DNA from 3 places in the uncultured Phascolarctobacterium sp. genome. Region 3 is predicted to be linked to each of the others. Evidence: riboswitches for the same ligand, from Rfam matches in the RefSeq annotation. Region 3 holds a riboswitch; each other region holds the start of a gene.

Region 1 (2,268 bases), on a different contig from region 3:
GCTTTCAGTGGGTTTACCACACCCTGCAGCAAACACAGCCGCAACAACGCAAAAAGCAACCAGTACCGCCCTTAATCCCAGCCTGTATTTTTTTATCACAAATTATCCTCCTTCATCACCGCCCGGTACTACTTTACCGCAAGCGGCAAGCTGCAGCGCGATGTTCTGTTCAAAATCATTAAAGTCATTATAAGCAAGCTCATGCACCACATAATCAGGCCTGATCGCCCGCAGCAGCTTCTGCACTGCCGTATCAGAAAACGGCCTGTGCTGATCTATTTTTATTACATGCTTCATCCGCTCGATATTACTGCACTTATCATCATACACACGCTTAAAAGTTTTTACATATTCACCGGAAAGCGAACAATTTAAATGTAAACCCCTGATCAGCTTTCTATCCTGACCCAAAGCCTTAACGATCTTTAAAATATACTCGACCCCGTCCCGTTCCGACTGCAGACTCGGATCAGTATTCATCAAATGCCCCGTGTCCAGCATAATACCAACATTCTTATGCGTGATCTTTTCAAAAAAAGCCCGCACCACAGCCGGATCAGTAAGCCGCAGCCCCGGCCACCACAAATTTTCAAATAATACAAGCACATCCTCAGGGATCTCATCAGCTACCCTGTTAAAAACGGCAGCGGCAGCGGTCACGATCTCCAGATCACTGTGCTTAAACTCAAAAGTAAAAACCTCTTCCAGCGTACACTCAGCTATATGCCACACCAGATACTCAGGTTTTTCGACCAGAGCCGACTTGATATTGGCCCTGATACTACGCAGCCAGCCCATACAATAAGTAGTGCCGTAATACTCCTGCAAAGCCTCTTTCGACGGAAAAAACCTCTGCAGCGTTTTTTTATCATTGCGATACATCGCCAGCCACATCGGCCAGTAATTCAAATGCACCCCCACAGCCAGATGCTCAAAAGACTCAAAATAAGGCACGTTCCTGTAAACCATCAGCTCGATCCCATCAAGGCCCAGCCCCGCAACAAACTGCTCCAAAGTTTTACCGGTTTTTAAAACAGCCTTCTCCTGCCCCGGCACCACACAATAATTAAACAGGTGCTTCACCTTGCGCCTCATACAGTCACCGCCTCAGGTTCCTCGCTGTTATCATTACTGCGCATTTTTTTACTGCGGGCCGCCGCTCCCCTCTGAGAACATTTAAACCTTAACCTGTTCACCTCGCGTAATAAAGCAATGTAGCTTGCTTTATCAACAGTGATCATTGTATCGTCATTTTTTTCAATCTCTTTAATGATCTTCTTTAATTTCATACCCGTATCAGGCTGCGCAGCAAAACAGCCCACCCTCCTTCAAATGACTTGCGCCGTGTATCCCAAAAACAAAACAGGAAACTGCCAATGCGTCAGTTTCCTGTCAAAATACATCATCACCACGCACCAGGATACACAGCCGCCAAGCTGCAAAACACAGCAAAACGCGACAATACCGTTTTTTTAAAACCAATAAAAACAGTACATATGTATCCACCTTGTGCATCGCAAGTCATCACGGATGTTAAAACAGGCAGTTCTCCTGGCTTCGGATCATTGCTCGGCCACGCCTTCTCAGGTTTCCCCAATGGACAAATGCGGCTTCGCTCCCCGTTACAGTTGCGGGACAGCGCAGGTCTTACACCTGCTTCTCTATTAAGTCCTCCAAGCAATCGCTTTTGGACACCTGCTTTCTTACCATATTAAATTTTAAAATTTGATAAAGTCAGCTTATTCATAATAAATTTTAAATAAACTATACAGTCATTATAAACTTCATGCTTTTTGTAGTCAAGCAAAAATTCTAAAATTCACTTTATTTCTTCATCACGAAAAAATATTTTTAATTCTCTGCATCACAGACACAGTACCGCTTTTTGGGGCAGCTTCACTTTCCACCATCACGATCTCCTGCGCCGACAAACCCTTTTTTACATATAAAACCGGCGTATTCTCCTCTGCGATCCCTTTTAAAAGCAACGCCGCCTTCGCCTGGTCAAAAGCCTGCTGCAAATTCTGGCCAAAACCGATGCTGGAATAAAACTGCGCCGCAAAAACTATGGCCGCCTCATCACCGATCTCAGTATTCATCCCAATAGCAGCCTCAACCTTCTCCACAACAGCCTGCGCCTCCTTCTGCGAAAAACAGGCGTTAAAAAAAATCAGCCTCACCTTTTTAGATGCAGAAGCCACAGCGGCAGCCATCGCCTCTTTAGAAACCATAGCCATATTACCGCTGCCGTCATCCAAAACGATCTCA
Region 2 (2,268 bases), on a different contig from region 3:
ATAATATTTGATATGGCGGGGTGCTTTCAGATCGCGAAGAGTGTCTTTATCGACAATATAGCCAAAAGTATGATTGTTAAGTGGTATATGTTCGGCCAAGTCGATAAAAAGACTGGCCGAGATTTTTGTTCTGTCTTTAAAGTTCATTTTAGGCGCAACCGTTTGGCTTAAACACAAAAATTCATCTCCCGTTTGGACAGTCAGGATTTTATTAAATTTAATGTTTTCTAATTGCTGAAGATTGATGATGGAATGGTGCAGTTCATTTTTTAGACTGATCATTTTTTCGATCATGTGTTCAAGAAGCGTTTCACGGTCAGCGAGGAGCTGCTGATAGTTAGAATAGGACTTGTTTGCCAGATAGCTTTTAATTTCTGCCAGCGGAATATCGAGTTTACGCATTGTTAAGATCAATTCCAGGGCAAACAGTTGGGTCCGCTTATAATAGCGGTAGCCGTTTTCTTCAACAACTTCAGGCGTGATCAGGCCTAAGCTGTCGTAATAAAGCAAAGTTTTACGGGGGATTTTACAAAGACTGGCCAGTTCGCCTGTCGTAAAATAATTGTCAATTGGTTTTTTCATAAAAAAAATAAACTCCCTCTTGACTGTCTAGTAGCCATACATAGTAATATGCTATATATGATATTATAACATATAGTTGTGGATATAAAATAGAATACTTTATTATAAAATACAGAAAATGAATATTGCTGTTATCAGGTGACGCAGGTCTTAATAGAGAAGTTGGGTGCAAAGCCCGCACGATCCCGTCGCTGTAAGAGTGAGCAAATCCATATTTATGTCACTGGAGTTATCCGGGAAGGCTTGGAGGCGCGATGAACTTGAGTCAGAAGAACTTGCCTGATGATAAAATTTACTGCTGCGTGAGACAGTGAGGTAATGATGTGGTTGAAAACCGTTTAATACCTTTTGCCGTGGCAGAAGGTATTTTTGTTTGCTAATAAAAGCAGAAGCAGCTGCGGCTATGAAGGATAGGCAGATGTGAAGCTTTTATTTCAATAAAAAAGTTATGAAAGGAAGTTGAACGTGTTGAAAAAGAGTATGGGTAAGAGTGCACTGATGGTAGCACTTATAACTGGCAATGTCATCTGGGGGGGTACAGCAGTATATGCAGAAGAAGGTCTGCAGCAGTTTAATCTGGATCAGATGGTGGTAACGGCTACCAGAACCATGAAGGAGCTGCAGGAAGTACCTTCTAGCGTCAGTGTTGTGACGGCTCAGGACATTGAGGAACGAAATATCAATTCTGTGCCGGAAGCACTGCAGACTTTACCAGGAGTTTATATGAGTCAGGTGGCACAGGGAGGAATTCAGATCAGGGGCTTCAGCTCCAGTGATATTTTGGTCTTGTTAGACGGGCTGCCGATGAATACTACTTATAATAATGGTATGGAATGGGAAATGGTACCTGTTGAAAGAATTGCCCGTATAGAAGTTGTAAGGGGTGCCGGTTCTTCTTTGTATGGCGGTCGGGCAGTGGGCGCGGTCGTTAATATCATCACGAAGGATAATCCTAAGAAAAAAGGCGCTGATGTAAATGCCGTAGTCAGCTATGGCAGTAATAATACCTGGAAAAAAGCTTTGTATGCAGATGTTAAGGCTAATGAAAAACTGTCTTTTGGCATCGGCTATGAAAACAGAAAATCTGACGGCTTCAGAGGTTATTATTATACAGGTAGCGCTAGTAAAGGATCTGGGGCTGTAAAACCTGATCATGAACTGCCGCAGCTCAGCGGCGGTAAATATATTTTAGGTGGACGCGGTGAAAAGGTTTGGGAAAATGAAAATATTTCGGCCAATATCAAGTATGATTTTGATAAAGACAGATCTTTAAAATATACATTTATCCACACAGAAAGTGAATACCGTTACCAAAATCCCTGGACGACAATATATGAAAACGGAAAACCGGTTTTTAACGGTAATGTAGATGTGGGCAATGGTATGGTAGTGAAACCAGGCCTGAGCACCTATTTAGGTTATGATGGACGGAAAGAATCTGATCTGCATACCTTGGCTTATAACGATAACAAAAATAAATTCAGCACCAGTTTTGGTTATCTGGACATGAAGAGCAATGGTTTTAGTAGTCCCAGCAGTCCTAAATCTACTGATTGGACGGGTGCCGGTACTGATTCCTTCTATCCCGGTGAAACCTATAATTTTGATGTGCAGAAGGCCTGGGACAATGTCGGCAAACATACGATTTTAGTAGGCGGAAGCTTTAAACAGGAGAGCTTTGACCAG
Region 3 (2,268 bases):
CAAGATCATCAAAGGTATGGCCGCTATAGCCAAAGAGCTGGACATCACAATGATTTGTGAAGGCGTGGAAACAGAAGCGCAGGTAGCAATAATGAAGAGTGTTTCCTGTAATATAGCGCAGGGATTTTATTATTGTCAGCCCCTGAGAAGACCGCAGTTTGAAAAACTGTTGAATTTGAGCAAAATTGAAATCATTAATGCTGAACGGCGCAGTATTAACGGCTATGGCCGTACTGTCAAACTGCCGTCATACAGAGATTTGGGAGATTTATTTCCGCAAATGTACGATTTTGCCATCGAATTGAATTTAAAAGACGGCCGTTATTCAAGAATGGCTTTTAACCCAACAGGGAATGTTTTTATTCCGTATACAGGTGCTTATAAGACTGATTACAAGCATATCGTTCAGGAATTGCTGTATCCTGAAGATATCGAAAAATTTGCTGCCACTGTTGATTTTGATGTTTTATGTGCGAACTACAATAATGCGCCGGAGCATTCAGGCTGCGAATGCAGGTTTGTTGGTGCTGACGGTGTGGCGCAGTGGTATAAAATCAGGGTGTATTATTGGTTTGGACGCAGCCGCGTTTTGATTACAGTCAGAAATGTCAATGACGCGCATGAGTATTTAGACGAAGAATATGAAAAAATGATTTGCAAGTCAGCAGGACTTTGTAAAAGAATGTAGAATATATAATATTGGAAAAAATCAACAGGTGTGCCGATCGCGGTCGGCGCTTAATAGGGAAGACCGGTGTAAATCCGGCGCAGTCCCGCTACTGTAAAGGGGAGTTCACTGCAATATGCCACTGGGAAACTGGGAAGGCGCAGTTGAATGTTGAACCTGAGCCAGGAGACCTGCCTGTTACGGGTATCTTATGCCTACGGGAGATAGGTGGATACTTGCATAGGTTGTTTATTTATGCCCTCTCTCGAGAGGGTATTTTTATTTTGAAGGGAGGCTTAAAAATGAACAAAGAATTGATTTTAGTAACCGGCGGTGCGCGCAGCGGCAAAAGTGAGTTTGCTGAGCGTTTTGTTTTGCATTATGGACGCAAGTGCGCTTATATAGCTACGGCTGAAATCTTTGACGACGAGATGGCTGAGCGTGTCCGTCTCCATCAGGAACGTCGTTCTCCCCAAAGATGGAATAATTACGAAGCGCCCTATGCTGCCGAGCAGGTAATGGATGAGGCGGGGCAGGGGGCAGACGCAATTTTATTTGATTGTCTTACTTTATACATGAGTAATTTAATGTATGGCAAGGTTGCGGCTGCGGGAACTTTTGAAGAAAAGGTAGTATTTGTCAAAGGCGAGATAGCAAAGTTATTGGAAGCCGCCAGAAAAACAGAAAAGCTGGTAGTATTTGTTACCAATGAAGTTGGCAGCGGTATTGTGCCTGATAATATTATGGCACGTGAATACAGAGATCTTGCCGGATGGGTCAATCAACAGGTTGCAGCTGAATGTGACAGAGTATTTTATTGTGTCGCAGGTCAGGCAATCGACGTCAAGAAAATGGCATTTAACTTTGATGATGAAGGAGCAGAGTAATGGAAAAAATAATTATCCCGCCGTTGGACAGCAATGCTGCGGCAATGATAAAAAATAATTGGGCAAAAATGGATAAACCGCTGCACAGCTTAGGCAAGCTGGAGGAAATGGTTGAGCAATATGCCGCTATGACCGGCACAGCATTGCCGGAGCGTATCAAAAGTGCAATGCTGCTGATGTGCGGCGATCATGGAATCGCTAAATACGGCGTCAGTGCATATCCGCAGGAAGTGACGATGCAGATGATCAACGGCTATATGCGGGAAACTGCCGGAGCTAATGTTATGGCCCGCCATGCCGGTGCTGATGTTTTTGTGGTTGATGCAGGTACGGCTTTTGATTTGAGCGCCATGCCGAAAGTTTATCAGGAAAAGGTCGCCTGGGGCACGGAGGATTTTACGCAGGGACCGGCGATGACCCTGCAGCAGGCTGAGCAGGCTTTAAAAGTAGGAATGAAGGTTGCTGATGAATGTATTGATAAAGGGTATAATTTATTGGTTACGGCAGAAATGGGAATCGGCAATACTACTTCTACTGCGGCAATAGTTTCCGCTTTTCTGGGCCTGCCTCCAGAGCTTACTGTCGGAAGAGGAACCGGTATCAATGACGAAAGAATGGCGATAAAAAGAAAGGTCGTCGCTGACGGTCTGGCTAAAAACCAGCCCCGTTTGGGCGATGCTATGGATATTCTCTGTAAGGTTGGCGGTTATGATC

Evidence for each region. A riboswitch is a leader RNA that binds a small molecule or an ion and turns the genes downstream of it on or off. The one in region 3 is predicted to bind cobalamin.
Region 1: it holds a riboswitch for cobalamin, as region 3 does, so the genes downstream of both, Q4G98_RS07170 (hypothetical protein) here and cobU (bifunctional adenosylcobinamide kinase/adenosylcobinamide-phosphate guanylyltransferase) in region 3, are expected to answer to the same signal.
Region 2: it holds a riboswitch for cobalamin, as region 3 does, so the genes downstream of both, Q4G98_RS04730 (TonB-dependent receptor) here and cobU (bifunctional adenosylcobinamide kinase/adenosylcobinamide-phosphate guanylyltransferase) in region 3, are expected to answer to the same signal.

What each region holds. Positions count from the first base shown of each region.
Region 1 is NZ_CATWDQ010000007.1:78,899-81,166, reverse strand. Features, by position in the region: gene Q4G98_RS07180 (ABC transporter substrate-binding protein) at 1-99, opposite strand, end outside; gene Q4G98_RS07175 (TIM barrel protein) at 103-1,095, opposite strand; gene Q4G98_RS07170 (hypothetical protein) at 1,092-1,322, opposite strand; cobalamin riboswitch at 1,524-1,714, opposite strand; gene Q4G98_RS07165 (CHAT domain-containing protein) at 1,836-2,268, opposite strand, start outside.
Region 2 is NZ_CATWDQ010000004.1:17,721-19,988, reverse strand. Features, by position in the region: gene Q4G98_RS04735 (MerR family transcriptional regulator) at 1-582, opposite strand, end outside; cobalamin riboswitch at 702-880, shown strand; gene Q4G98_RS04730 (TonB-dependent receptor) at 1,048-2,268, shown strand, end outside.
Region 3 is NZ_CATWDQ010000001.1:134,779-137,046, forward strand. Features, by position in the region: gene Q4G98_RS00550 (EAL domain-containing protein) at 1-688, shown strand, start outside; cobalamin riboswitch at 698-881, shown strand; gene cobU (bifunctional adenosylcobinamide kinase/adenosylcobinamide-phosphate guanylyltransferase) at 970-1,554, shown strand; gene cobT (nicotinate-nucleotide--dimethylbenzimidazole phosphoribosyltransferase) at 1,554-2,268, shown strand, end outside.